Regions from separate parts of the Lacrimispora sinapis genome, predicted to be linked through region 3. Evidence: predicted binding sites of a transcription regulator. Region 3 holds the regulator's gene; each other region holds the start of a gene.

Region 1 (4,716 bases), 130 kb from region 3:
TTTGACCTTCGGACTGATACATACCATTGAAAAGTCTGCTGAAATTCTTGTAAAGGTTCTTTCCATCAGACCGGATAAGCTGCAGACCATCACACCAGGAAATTTCCGCGATCTGGCACATGATTTCAACGTGACGTTACCGGAAGAATTTCTTTATGAAAAATAAATGAGAAGGAATTGCAGCCAGGCAGTAAAGCTGGGCTGCAATTCCTTTTTTTGTTTGCCGGAAAAACTTGTCTCGATTTAATTGTAAACCAATATTGTAAAACTGGTTGACAATCTATCTCTATCTTTGTATAATCGTGTAGAATCAAATATATTACAGGGGGATCTTATATGAAAATAACAGCAAAAGAACTTACGTTATGTGCATCCTTTGCCGCATTGAGTGCCATTCTATCGCAAATAGCCATTCCGATCGGCCCGGTTCCCATTAATCTGGCGCATATATCTGTATTTACCGCCGCCGGATTATTAGGAGCCAGGTATGGAGCTTTGAGCCAGTTTGTTTTCGTTCTTATGGGGGCTGTGGGGCTGCCGGTCTTTTCCGGGTTTAACGGAGGACTTTTCAGTGTCATAGGCCCGACCGGAGGTTACATTATTGCTTACATAGCATCAGCCTTTCTCGCCGGACTTATCATCGAACGGTCAGGAAAAAGCACTGTGCCGGTTCTGGCAGCAGCCATATATACCGGCTGGATCGTCACCTATCTGTTCGGTACCTTATGGTATTGTTATATCACCCATACAGGGTTTGCCGCCGCCCTTATGGTCTGTGTGATCCCTTTTCTGCCAGGGGATTTTTTCAAGACTTGTTTCAGCATTTATCTTATTAAAAAGCTGAATCCGGTTCTGTCAATGAGCGTTCGCTGACGGCCGCCAACAAACGTAAAATACAGGGAGAATTAGAAAATGACCTATGATTTCCAGCACCTTTCAAAAGAGGACGCGTTATCCCTCCTAAACCTGCCGGATGAAGAATTGCCGGAGCTGTTAGAAGCTGTTTATTCCATCAGAAAAAAATACAAAGGAAACACCGTATCCATCCAGCTGCTCACAAATGCTAGGAGCGGCAACTGTTCCCAAAACTGTGCCTATTGTGCCCAGTCCCAGGAATCCAAAGCCCATATTGATAAATACAGGCTGGTTGCTTATGAAAAGCTGTTAAAAGACGGTTATACGGTAACGGATAAGAATCTTGCACGCCATTGTATCGGTTTAAGCGGAATCCGTTTTCAAAATTCGGAAATAAATGAATTTGCAGATGAGATAAGAAAGCTTAAGAAGGAAACCCAATCTCCCATATGCTGCTCCATCGGGTTTTTGACTCCAGAGCAGGCGAAAATCCTGAAAGAAGCAGGAGTGGAGAGGATCAATCATAATTTAAATACAAGCAGAAGGTTTTATCCCAATATCTGTACCACTCATACCTATGAGGAGCGCATATCCAATATTAAAATGCTGCAAAGCATGGGATTTGAAATATGCTGCGGCGGCATTGCCGGCCTTGGGGAAGAAAAACAGGATATTGTTGACATGCTTTTTGACATCCAGGCAATCCATCCTCAGGCGGTGCCGATTAATTTTTTTATTCCAATAGAAGGAACCGCTTTAGAGAAAATGGATACTTCTTATCTATCTGCGGAATATTGTTTAAAAGTATTATGTCTTGCCCGTTTGTTGAATCCCAGTTCCGATATAAGATGTGCAGCCGGAAGAGAGGTATATTTAAAAGGAAAAGAGAAATGGATGTTCTATGCAGTGGATTCTATTTTTGCCTCCGGCTATCTGACTGCAGATGGACAGGCAATTGAGGATACCATTCAGCTGATCACAGATGCCGGCTTTGAATACTTCGTAGAACCCTGATCCGTTATGTTACAAAAAGGAGCTGCTTTTCCTGGTTCCATTCAGGAAAAACAGCTCCTTAATCCTGCGTGCTGCAGGAACGTTATGGAATATCATCTTCCACGATGGTAGTGGTATCATGGGTCGATGAATCCTTCATAGAGTCTTCCACATCCTCCGGTTCTTCCAATGTGTCCCCGGCCGGCTGGCCGTCTTCGGAAGCGGTATAATCAAGACCACCGTATTCTGTGAGATTCTCTGTTTCTTCTTTCGTGTCTTCTTTTTCTAATGAGGAGTCAAACATATCTTTTGCAGTAAATGCCACGGCATTGGCCGCTTCCTTTGCTGTATCGCCTACGATATTGGCTGCATCCTTTACCAGATTCTTAGCGGCAACGGCTGCATCCTTGGCAGCATCGGCCATGTCGGAAGCCGCAATCTTAAGCTCGTCCTTATTGGCATTTAAGGAAACATAGTTGCGGTTCATCGTGCTGTCAATCTTGGAAATATCGTCATTGCCGTCATCTTCAAAGTCGTGAAAATTTTCTTCCAGTTCTTTGTGGAAAGATCTGTATTTCGTAAAATAAGAGATGCCTGCAACAACAGCGCCGGCGATGGTGGCAAGTGCCACAAATTTCCCAAAACCATTACCCTTTTTTGCCATAAAAAAACACTCCTTTCATTCTCTTTGTTATTGTAATACTTCTGTTGAAAAAAAGAAAGGTATATAATAAGAAAATTTCTATAAACTAAATAAATAAGGTAAAAAACGTATAGATATGGTAAATTTGTAAAAAAATTATAAAGTTAGCACTCAACTATTGACAGTGCTAATAATGAGTGATATAACTTATTATGTGAATAAAAAAATACTTCTTTCGGAAGGCCAGAAGAAAGAAATAAGCAGAAAGCTATGAGGAGGAATTGCAATGAAATTAGTACCATTATTTGACAAAGTTGTGTTAAAACCATTGGTTGCAGAGGAGACAACAAAGTCCGGTATTGTTCTGCCGGGGCAGGCAAAAGAAAAGCCACAGCAGGCGGAAGTCATCGCAGTAGGACCTGGCGGTTTGGTAGACGGCAAGGAAGTTACCATGCAGGTTAAAATCGGCGATAAGGTAATCTTCTCCAAATATTCAGGAACAGAAGTAGAGACCGGAAAAGACGATGAAAAATTCGTTATTGTAAAGCAGAATGATATTTTAGCAGTGATCGAATAAATAAGGCGGCCGCAGGCTGTCACAAAGAACTGAAGGTCCCATAGGACTTTCCATTATTTTAGAAGAAAACTGGAGGTATGAATTATGGCAAAACAGATTAAATATGGCGTAGATGCAAGAAAAGCACTTGAGTCAGGTGTCAATCAGTTAGCAGATACTGTTCGTGTGACCTTAGGACCAAAAGGAAGAAACGTGGTACTTGATAAATCATTTGGTGCACCTTTGATCACAAACGATGGGGTAACCATTGCAAAAGAAATCGAGCTGGAAGATGCCTTTGAAAATATGGGTGCACAGTTAGTAAAAGAAGTTGCAACAAAGACCAACGATGTGGCTGGTGATGGTACGACTACCGCAACCGTTCTGGCACAGGCCATGATCAATGAAGGTATGAAGAACTTAGCAGCCGGTGCCAACCCAATCGTTCTTAGAAAGGGTATGAAGAAGGCAACAGAGGCTGCTGTTGAAGCCATTGCCAAGATGAGCGCACCGATCAAAGGCAAAGCCTCCATCGCAAGAGTTGCAGCGATCTCCGCAGCAGATGATGAAGTCGGTGAGATGGTAGCTGACGCTATGGAAAAGGTGTCCAACAACGGCGTTATTACCATTGAAGAATCCAAGACCATGAAGACAGAACTGGATCTGGTGGAAGGTATGCAGTTTGACAGAGGTTACATCTCTGCTTATATGTGCACAGATATGGAGAAGATGGAAGCGAATTTAGACGATCCATATATCCTGATCACCGATAAGAAGATCACAAGCATTCAGGAGATCCTTCCTTTATTAGAGCAGGTGGTTCAGTCCGGTGCAAGACTTTTGATTATTGCTGAGGATATCGAAGGAGAAGCTTTAACAACTCTGATCGTTAATAAATTAAGAGGAACCTTCAATGTTGTTGGTGTTAAGGCACCAGGCTACGGCGACAGAAGAAAAGAGATGTTACAGGATATCGCTGTTTTAACAGGCGGAACCGTAATCTCCGAAGAATTAGGATATGACCTCAAGACCGCAACTCTTGATTTATTAGGACGTGCAAAATCCGTTAAGGTACAGAAGGAAAACACCGTAATTGTTGACGGATTAGGCGATAAGGATTCCATTTCTGCAAGAATTGGACAGATCAAGAGCCAGATCGAAGAGACTACTTCTGATTTTGACCGTGAAAAATTACAGGAAAGACTTGCTAAATTATCCGGCGGCGTAGCAGTGATCCGTGTAGGTGCTGCAACAGAGACTGAGATGAAGGAAGCAAAACTTCGTATGGAAGATGCTTTATCTGCAGCGAGAGCAGCCGTAGAAGAGGGTATTATCGCAGGCGGCGGATCTGCTTATATTCATACCATCACTCAGATCGAAGACGTAGTGAAGAAACTGGAAGGCGACGAGAAGACCGGCGGTATGATCATCTTAAAGGCTCTGGAAGCTCCGTTATACCACATTGCAGCCAATGCAGGACTGGAAGGAAGCGTCATCATCAATAAAGTAAAAGAATCCAAAGTCGGAATTGGCTTTGACGCTTATAAAGAAGAATATGTAGATATGGTGGAAGCAGGCATCTTAGACCCGACAAAGGTTACCAGAAGCGCTCTTCAGAATGCTACCAGCGTGGCGTCCACCTTATTGACAACAGAGTCTGTTGTTGCTA
Region 2 (4,716 bases), 1.3 Mb from region 3:
GTATCCCAGAATGATCTGCTTTTCGCAGGACAGCTGCTTTGCAAGCTCCAGCATTGGGGGAATCCCGATTCCTCCGCCGATTAAAAAGGCTTTTTTTCCGGGAGCACCTGCAGAAAGGGGAAACCCATTCCCCAGGGGGCCCATGATATCCACAGAATCGCCTTCTTTATAATGGGAAAATTCTTCTGTTCCGCTTCCCAGCACACGGTATACGATTCTTAAAAGGCCCTTTTCCCTGTCGACCTCACAAATACTGATTGGCCGAGGCAGAAGTTTAGAATTGTCTTTTGTATACATAGAAATAAATTGTCCTGGTACTGCTTGTTCCGCCATGTCTTTTGTTTCGATCCACATGCTGTATACACCATCTGCCAGCCTGATCTGACTGGAGACCCTTGCTGATTCCATTACTTTCGCCATGATGCCTCCTCTTATAATACCCGGTTGATGTCAGTCACCATATCGATCACTGCCTGCCTGGAGGCTTCCCCAAAATGCTCTGCTCCAAACCTTTTATATTTATCCTGCTTATATGCAGCAATGATTCCTCTGGAAGAATTTACAACTGCGCCCAGCCCATCTTCATTAAAACATGGTTTTAAATCCTCAGCAGTTCCTCCCTGTGCCCCATACCCCGGCACCAGAAAATATGTGTTTGGCATCAGTTTTCTGAGAATTCTGCTCATCTCAGGATAAGTAGCACCTACAACAGCACCCACATTGCTGTAAGTTCCATCCATGGATTCGGCTCCCCATTCTACAACTTTTTCCGCAACCAGCTCATACACTGGGCGTCCATCGACCAGACGGTCCTGAAATTCCCCGCTGGAGGGATTGGAGGTCTTGACCAGCACAAAAAGCCCTTTGTCTTCTTCGTTGCATACATCAACAAAAGGCTTTATCCCGTCGGTACCCAGATATGGATTGACCGTAAGAAAATCGGTGCCAAATCCCGAAAAGTGATTGCTGCCTACTTTTACCTTACCGATATGGGCAGCAGCATAAGCAGCCGAGGTAGAACCGATATCACCTCTTTTGGCATCTCCAATCACGAGAAGACCCTTTTCCCGGCAATAATTCACTGTCTTTACATAGGTTTTCAAACCTTCGATGCCAAACTGTTCATACATGGCGATCTGGGGCTTTACGGAGGGGATCAAATCGTATACATGATCTATGATTTCTTTGTTATATTGCCAGATCGCTTCGGCTGCACCTTCCAGTGTCTCACCGAATTCTTCAAATGCTTTCTTTATAACATGCTCCGGTATATAGTTAAGCATCGGGTCCAATCCTACACAAATCGGTGCTTTTGTCTTCTGGATTTTCTCAATTAACTGCCTGATCATTGTCTCCTCCTTGGTCTCTTTGTCCTTATTATTCTCTATTCTTTCCAATTCTATCATAAGAAGGAACTGGCTTCAAGCCTTTTGTTCCTCCGAACAAAGAAAGCAGACCTATGCTTTTTTAGAAAACTTATGACTGTATTCTTATTTACCAGCCGGTCAATTGAACGGAAGCATCCACCAATCGTTTCTCAAACTGGCTGTAAAAGTCCGTTCCAAAGTTATAAGGAGCCAGATAAAAATTCTTCAGCACATACAGGCTGATTTTATTTGCAAAATCCGGGCTATTTTCCTGTTCCAGCCTCTGCTGTAAACGTTTTAATAGAGAATGCCAGTCCCATATAAATGTTTCATACCGCTTTATATCCGAAGTATCCAGCCATTTCCGAACCTTCACCTTTGTCCTGGTTTCCATGCGGCATTCATTGGTCTGCAGGAAATACCGAAATCCCTGTTCTTCATAAATTCTTCCCAGCGGAAACAAACGGCAGATCCCCGGCCGGAATCCATGAATGCTGCAGCGTCCCTCTTCACTTAAAAATCCGCACCGTTCTTCTTTGCCAGACATCTTTAAGTTGGGAAGCACGATCCCGTCCACAACATTTAATTCAAGCTTATCTGCAAGCAGTTTCTCCATGGTACAGGAAAGGTTTTCGGTCAAGCGGAAACAGTCAAGAGGGTCCAGGATAACCGACTGCCCCATCCCCTGACAACAGGCAAAACAACCTTTGCAGTCTCCGCAATCCGCCTTCACCATATCATTTAACCCATATAATTTTCCATCTGAAATCTCTTTTAGATCGACTTCCCGCTTCATATGCTGAGTCCCCTCACTTCTTCTTATTAAAAACATGGCTATTTTATCATTTTCCTGAAATACCATCAATGTTATTTCAATTTTTTTCAAAAAATTAGCACTCACCTATTGACAGCGCTAATAATGTGTGTTATATTACAGCTATAACAAATAAACAAAGCACCGATCAAATGGTGCGATAGGATTGAATGAAAAAGGAGGAATAATTATGTTATTAGCCAGAAGAAACAATTTATTTGATGATTTTTTCAATGATCCGTTCTTTGCAGATGTATATCCGAACAGACAATCCTTAATGAAAACCGACATCGAAGATGATGGTACCAACTACATTATTGACATGGAATTGCCGGGATTTAATAAAGAAATGGTAAAAGCAGAACTGAAGGACGGATATTTAACCGTTTTTGCAGAGAATACCTCTGAAAATGAATCTGAATCTGAGAAAAACTATATTCGTAAGGAACGCTACCACAGTTCTTTAAAAAGAAGCTTTTACGTAGGGTCCAGAGTGAAACAGGAAGATATTAAAGCTTCCTTTGATAATGGTATTTTAAGACTCACCTTTCCAAAGGAGGCTCCTAAGGAAATTGAGGCCACTCAATACATTCCAATTGAATAATTCAAAAAAAGCAGAAGGCTTTCGTTTTGAGCCTTCTGCTTTTTTATATTTGATCCAATGCTTCTCAGTTGAATTCCTTTATATAAGCGGTCGTCACATAAGTCCCGCTTTTATAAGATTTTTTCGCCATGGCTTCATCTTTTTCCAGCTTTATGTTCATCCACATCTCTTCTGCCGCAATGGTTAAATGGGATAACATAATTCCAATGCATAATTCACGCATGGAAACAAGGGGTGATGAGGGCAAAAAATCTCTGCAGGCAAATATATATATCCGGTCATTATAAACGATGAAGCGCCAGGGCTGTGTATTCATGGAAGACGGTGCAAGTCTTGCAGCCTTTAAGATGTTCTTAATCGGTTCGCCTACTTCCTCTTTAAATACGCACAATTCTTTTAAAGGCAGCCGCTTAGCCGTGGCTGGATCACGATAGAGCAATGTTTTGGGATAACCAAATGCGATGGTAATCACCTGCTTATACTTTTCATGATTCTCTTTGTATACTTTTGTGTTTCCAAGGTAGCAGGTGCCAAGACCTTTTCCTGTCATGTACAGCAATACCGGTTCCAAAATATACCCGGCATTTGCCAGATATCCCTCCTTCTCCTCCGAGTAAAATACCAGATAATACGGTGCCTCTACTTTCCATAACCCCTTAACCGGCAGACGCCCATCCAGATTTTCGTATATTTCCAATTTTACTGAAATGTCCGGATCAAGCTTTAATACACAGTTCCCGAAATAAAGGATATCCTTTAAAAGCTGTTCCGAGACCTGCTCTCTTTTAAATTTCCTGATGGATCTTCTTTTAAATATCATCTGATAAAGATTCATACCTGCTCCCCTCTTCTCTAACCAGCAATCGGACTTAAATAAGCCCTCTCATTTCTTTTAAAAGCCCGGCAAACACCAAAAGCGCCTCTTTTACCGGTTCTGCTGTTGACATATCAACACCGCAAAGCTTTAAAAGGTCTATGGGAGTTCTGGAATTTCCGCCGCTTAAAAATTCAAAGTACCCCTTGATGGCTTCCTGATCTCCTGCGAGAATCTTGCTGCTTATGGCAACGGCAGCCGAAAACCCTGTCGCATACTGATATACGTAAAATGGCGTATAAAAATGGGGGATTCTGGACCATTCATAGTCAATCTCCGGATCAATCACCATATCGGGCCCAAAATAAAATTCATTGAGACGGTGGTAGATCTGGCAGAGAAGTTCTGAGGTCAATATCCGGCCTTCCTGCACCATACGGTGAGTCTCTGCCTCAAACTCCGCAAACATAGCCTGCCGGTAAAGGGTTCCTCTAAAACTGTCCATAAAATGATTGACCAGATAGGCGCGTTCCTTTTTATCTTCTGTCGTATTCAGCAGATGACGGATGAGCAGGGCTTCATTGCAGGTGGAAGCTACTTCCGCTACAAAGATCTTATAGCCCGCATCCACATAGGACTGGTTGCGGTCGGAATACCAGCTGTGAAGCGCATGCCCCATCTCATGGGCAAGCGTAAAAACACTGTCAAGCGTTCCGTTATAATTAAGCAGTACATAGGGATGGACCCCATAAACGCCCCAGGAATATGCCCCGCTTCTTTTTCCTTCATTCTCATACACATCAATCCAACGGTTTTCAAAGCCTTCCCGCAACAGCGAAAGATATTCTTCTCCCAAAGGCTTCAGCCCCTCCAAAACCATGGCTTTGGCCTCTTCAAAGGAAATCTTTTTTTCTTTTGCGGATACCATAGGCACATACAGATCATACATATGAAGTTCTTCAACTCCAAGTGCCTCTTTGCGTATGGAAACGTACTCATGGAGATAAGAAATTCCTTCATGAACCGCTTCTATCAGATGATCATAGACTTCTTCCGGAATCTCATTCTCAGCCAGAGAGTGGGCCCTTGCAGAGGGATAATTTCTTGCCGCAGCATA
Region 3 (4,716 bases):
ACCGGAAGCGCATAAGCCTCGGTTGCACCTAAAAATACAGATACCATCATTAGTAAAGTTCCGAGGAACCATGAAATGTTCTTTCTTTTCTGCATCATACAATTGCTTCCTTTCTTTTTTACAATCCGTAATACGATTTAATACTATTATAATTATATGTAACAGATTTGTAATAAATGAGGTACAAGTAAATAATTTTACACATTTTCCCGTATTTTTCAGGAAAAGCCAGGTAAAAAGGGGCTGATGCAGAAAAACGGACGTAAAAAAAAAGCACCTCAGAAAGCGAAAACAATCGCTTTTCTGGGCGCCGTATGGACTTGTATTATTTAACAACCACTGCAAATAATTCTTTTGTCTGTCTACCAAAGTTCAGTGCTTCTTGCCGGCTGCCAAAGAAAATATCAATCTTCTTCCCTTTGATGCTGCTTCCGGTATCCTCTACAGTGTAGATCACATCGTCGATCATGACCTTCGTGCCGATGGGCAGGAGGGTGATATCTGCGGACAGCGTATGATTTGCTGTTGGTACTGTTCCGGAGTAGGTCCTTCCGATCTTTCCGCTTCTGCTGGGGCAATAAGCAGTGGCAGAGAAAAATCCCAGAGATGCTCCTTTTTCATAAACAGGTCCTGCCGGCTCTGTTTTTGGCGGTTCTGTTTCTTTTTTTATCCCAGGTCCGATTTCTTTCTCTGATGCTTCGTTATGTTCAGAGCTTTCTTCGTTTCCCGTTTCGTTTTTTATGGTTTGCTTATCCGTTTGGACACGTTCAGATTGTACATCCTCTGCAGTCTGTTCTTTTCCGGACACTTCGTCTGCCATTGCAGTCGTAGATAACAGCAGAATACAAAGGAATGTCAGGAGTCCAGTGATTCGTAATTTACCTGAAAAACACTTCATGATTTACCTCGCAATCGTGTTGTTATGGTGTATCAGTTACTATTATATTACAAAAGTGTTAAATGTCAAGCATAAAATGTCAACAGCTTTGTAATATATCCTTGAAGAATGAGAAAAAATGTAGAATGTAGTCACAAAAACTTAACGGAATTTTTTTATACGAATGTATTGACAAATGTAGAAAAAAAGCATATATTATGAAAAGAAGATGTTAGCACTCCCAAAGGTTGAGTGCTAATAATGACTCAGGAAAGGAGCGTGGCAGTTTGAAGGATAAAGATCAGCTTGATGAACGGAAAGTGACGATTTTGAAAGCAATCATTAAAACTTATCTGGAAACCGGGGAACCGGTGGGATCGCGTACTATTTCAAAGTACACCGATCTGCATTTAAGCTCCGCCACTATCCGTAATGAGATGTCTGACTTAGAGGAGCTTGGCTATATTTTACAGCCTCACACCTCGGCAGGCAGAATTCCTTCTGATAAAGGATATCGCTTTTACGTCGATCAGATCATGCAGGAGAAGGAAGAAGAAGTGACTGAGATCAAGGATCTGATGCTAAAGAGAGTGGACCGGGTGGAACTTCTGTTAAAGCAGATGGCAAAGCTTCTTGCTCAGAACACCAATTATGCGGCCATGATAAGCGCTCCCCAGTACCATCGGAACAAATTGAAGTTTATACAGCTTTCCAAAGTGGATGAAGGGAAGCTTCTGGTGGTGATCGTCATTGAGGGGAATATCATAAAGAACACTATGATTCCGATTCAAAAGGATTTGGAAGACGAAGGACTTTTAAATCTTAACATTCTTTTAAACAGTGCACTAAACGGACTGAGTATAGAAGAAATCAACCTTGAGGTCATCAGCAGGCTGAAGATCCAGGCCGGCCCTCATTCGGAGGTAGTTGACTGCGTGCTCACGGAAGTGGCAGCAGCCATTCATGCAGACGATGAAGACCTCCAGATTTATACCAGCGGCGCTACCAATATTTTTAAGTATCCCGAATTAAGCGATGGGGATAAGGCAAGCAAGCTGATCGGAACCCTGGAACAGAAAGAACTTTTGCAGGAGCTTGTGGACGATGTCAACGGCTCAGAGGAAAATTCCGGAATTCAGGTATACATCGGCGATGAAGCACCGGTCAAGGATATGAAGGACTGCAGCATTGTAACAGCTAATTATGAGCTTGGCGAAGGACTTCGCGGAACCATCGGCATTATTGGGCCAAAGCGTATGGATTATGAGAAAGTTTTAAGCACTCTGCGTAATTTAATGACGCAGCTGGATACAATATTGAAAAAAGATGAAAGGTAAAGGGTAGAACATTGAGCATGGAAGAAGTGAAGACAGATGAGAATCTGACAGAAGAGAATCTGGCAGACGAGGTAGTTGATACGGAAGATGCTGTTTCCTCTGAGAAAGAGAACGAAGATACAGAATCCTGTCCGGAAGAGAATTCTTCTGAGACGGATCAAAAGGAAGAGGACAGTGCCAAAAGTGAATCTGCAAAAAAAGGCTTTTTCGGAAAAAAGAAAGAAAAGAACGATCCCAGAGATGAAAAGATCGAAGAACTGACAGACCGTCTGCAAAGAAGTATGGCTGAATTTGACAATTTCAGAAAGAGAACAGAAAAAGAAAAGGCAGCCATGTTTGAAGTTGGAGCAAGAGATATCATTGAACGGATCTTACCGGTCGTTGACAATTTTGAAAGAGGTCTGGCTGCAATTCCGGAAGAGGAAAAGGCATCGCCTTTTGCAGATGGAATGGAAAAGATTTACAAACAGCTTATAAAAGCGTTGGAAGAGGCAGGGGTAAAACCGATTGAAGCGGTTGGAAAGCCGTTTGATCCAAATTTCCACAATGCAGTGATGCATATTGAAGATGAGTCTCTGGGAGAGAATATCGTATCCCAGGAACTTCAAAAGGGTTATATCTACCGGGATACTGTGGTAAGACATTCCATGGTGCAGGTAGCAAATTAACAATAGATCATGAAATCAGAAAACATTTTACATTTGTTTCATAAATAGGAGGAAAAAACTATGGGCAAGATCATTGGTATTGACTTAGGTACAACAAATAGCTGTGTAGCCGTTATGGAAGGCGGTAAACCAGTTGTAATCCCCAACAGCGAAGGTGTAAGAACCACCCCGTCTGTTGTAGCATTTACAAAGAATGGAGAGAGACTGGTAGGAGAACCTGCAAAACGTCAGGCCGTTACGAATGCGGACCGTACCATCTCTTCCATCAAGAGACATATGGGTACAGATTATAAAGTAACCATTGACGGTAAGAGCTACACTCCTCAGGAAATTTCTGCAATGATTCTTCAGAAATTAAAAGCAGATGCAGAGGCTTATTTAGGCGAGAAGGTAACAGAAGCGGTTATTACAGTTCCTGCTTATTTTAACGATGCACAGCGTCAGGCAACCAAGGATGCCGGAAAGATTGCCGGTCTTGATGTAAAACGTATCATCAACGAGCCGACGGCAGCCGCTCTGGCATATGGCCTTGACAATGAAAAAGAACAGAAGATCATGGTATACGATTTAGGTGGTGGTACGTTTGATGTTTCCAACATTGAAATCGGTGAAGGTGTCATCGAAGTACTTTCCACCAACGGTGATACCCATCTGGGCGGTGATGATTTCGATAACCGCATTACCCAGTGGCTGGTAGATGAATTCAAGAAGGCAGAAGGCGTTGACTTATCCGGCGACAAGATGGCAATGCAGAGATTAAAAGAAGCAGCAGAGAAAGCTAAGAAGGAACTTTCTTCCTCTACGACGACAAACATCAACCTGCCGTTTATCACTGCGACATCAGAAGGTCCGAAACATCTGGATATGAACCTGACCAGAGCAAAGTTTGATGAGCTTACCGCAGATTTAATTGAGCGTACCACCATTCCGGTACAGAACGCATTAAAAGATGCAGGTATGACAGCAAACGATTTAGGAAAGGTACTCTTAGTCGGTGGTTCTACCCGTATGTTAGCTGCACAGGAAAAAGTAAAACAGTTGACAGGCAAAGAGCCTTCCAAGTCCTTGAATCCGGATGAATGTGTTGCTATCGGTGCCAGCATCCAGGGTGGTAAGCTTGCCGGAGATGCAGGCGCAGGCGATATCCTTCTGTTAGATGTAACTCCGCTTTCCTTATCCATCGAGACAATGGGCGGCGTAGCAACCAGGCTGATTGAGAGAAATACTACGATTCCTACTAAGAAGAGCCAGATATTCTCCACAGCAGCAGATAACCAGACTGCCGTAGATATCCACGTAGTACAGGGAGAAAGACAGTTTGCAAGAGACAATAAAACCTTAGGCCAGTTCCGTCTTGATGGAATCCCGCCTGCAAAGAGAGGAGTTCCTCAGATCGAAGTTACATTCGATATTGATGCCAACGGTATTGTGAATGTTTCCGCGAAAGATTTAGGAACAGGCAAAGAACAGCATATTACCATTACTTCCGGTTCTAACATGTCTGAATCCGATATCGAAAAGGCAGTAAGAGAAGCTGCTGAATACGAAGCACAGGATAAGAAACGGAAAGAGGGCATTGATGCCAGAAATGATGCGGATTCTATGGTATTCCAGACAGAAAAAGCACTTCAGGAAGTTGGAGATAAGATCGATGCCAACGATAAAGCAACGGTTGAAGCCGATTTAAATGCATTAAAAGAAGCAATTAACAGAGCACCTATGGATGAAATGACCGATGCTCAGATTGAAGACATCAAGGCTGGCAAGGAAAAACTGATGACCAGCGCTCAGGCCCTGTTTGCAAAGGTATATGAGCAGGCACAGGCTCAGGGCG

Evidence for each region. Region 3 encodes HrcA, which represses chaperone genes, less so after heat shock. Its sites were predicted from a motif close to TGTTAGCACTCNNNNNNNNNGAGTGCTAACA; they were not measured.
Region 1: VIG27_RS12645 (co-chaperone GroES) is a predicted target of HrcA. The motif match lies at 2,654-2,684, and genes of this name have one in related genera.
Region 2: VIG27_RS06740 (Hsp20/alpha crystallin family protein) is a predicted target of HrcA. The motif match lies at 2,256-2,286, and genes of this name have one in related genera.

What each region holds. Positions count from the first base shown of each region.
Region 1 covers NZ_CP141832.1:2,698,145-2,702,860, reverse strand. Annotated here, with positions in the region: gene rhaD (rhamnulose-1-phosphate aldolase) at 1-166, shown strand, start outside; gene VIG27_RS12660 (biotin transporter BioY) at 337-873, shown strand; gene bioB (biotin synthase BioB) at 913-1,869, shown strand; gene VIG27_RS12650 (hypothetical protein) at 1,952-2,512, opposite strand; gene VIG27_RS12645 (co-chaperone GroES) at 2,778-3,068, shown strand; gene groL (chaperonin GroEL) at 3,153-4,716, shown strand, end outside.
Region 2 covers NZ_CP141832.1:1,477,526-1,482,241, reverse strand. Annotated here, with positions in the region: gene VIG27_RS06755 (dihydroorotate dehydrogenase electron transfer subunit) at 1-420, opposite strand, end outside; gene pyrF (orotidine-5'-phosphate decarboxylase) at 432-1,349, opposite strand; gene VIG27_RS06745 (YkgJ family cysteine cluster protein) at 1,495-2,163, opposite strand; gene VIG27_RS06740 (Hsp20/alpha crystallin family protein) at 2,372-2,785, shown strand; gene VIG27_RS06735 (nitroreductase family protein) at 2,850-3,620, opposite strand; gene pepF (oligoendopeptidase F) at 3,655-4,716, opposite strand, start outside.
Region 3 covers NZ_CP141832.1:2,827,409-2,832,124, reverse strand. Annotated here, with positions in the region: gene VIG27_RS13285 (3D domain-containing protein) at 1-95, opposite strand, end outside; gene VIG27_RS13280 (3D domain-containing protein) at 326-898, opposite strand; gene hrcA (heat-inducible transcriptional repressor HrcA) at 1,165-2,214, shown strand; gene grpE (nucleotide exchange factor GrpE) at 2,232-2,882, shown strand; gene dnaK (molecular chaperone DnaK) at 2,943-4,716, shown strand, end outside.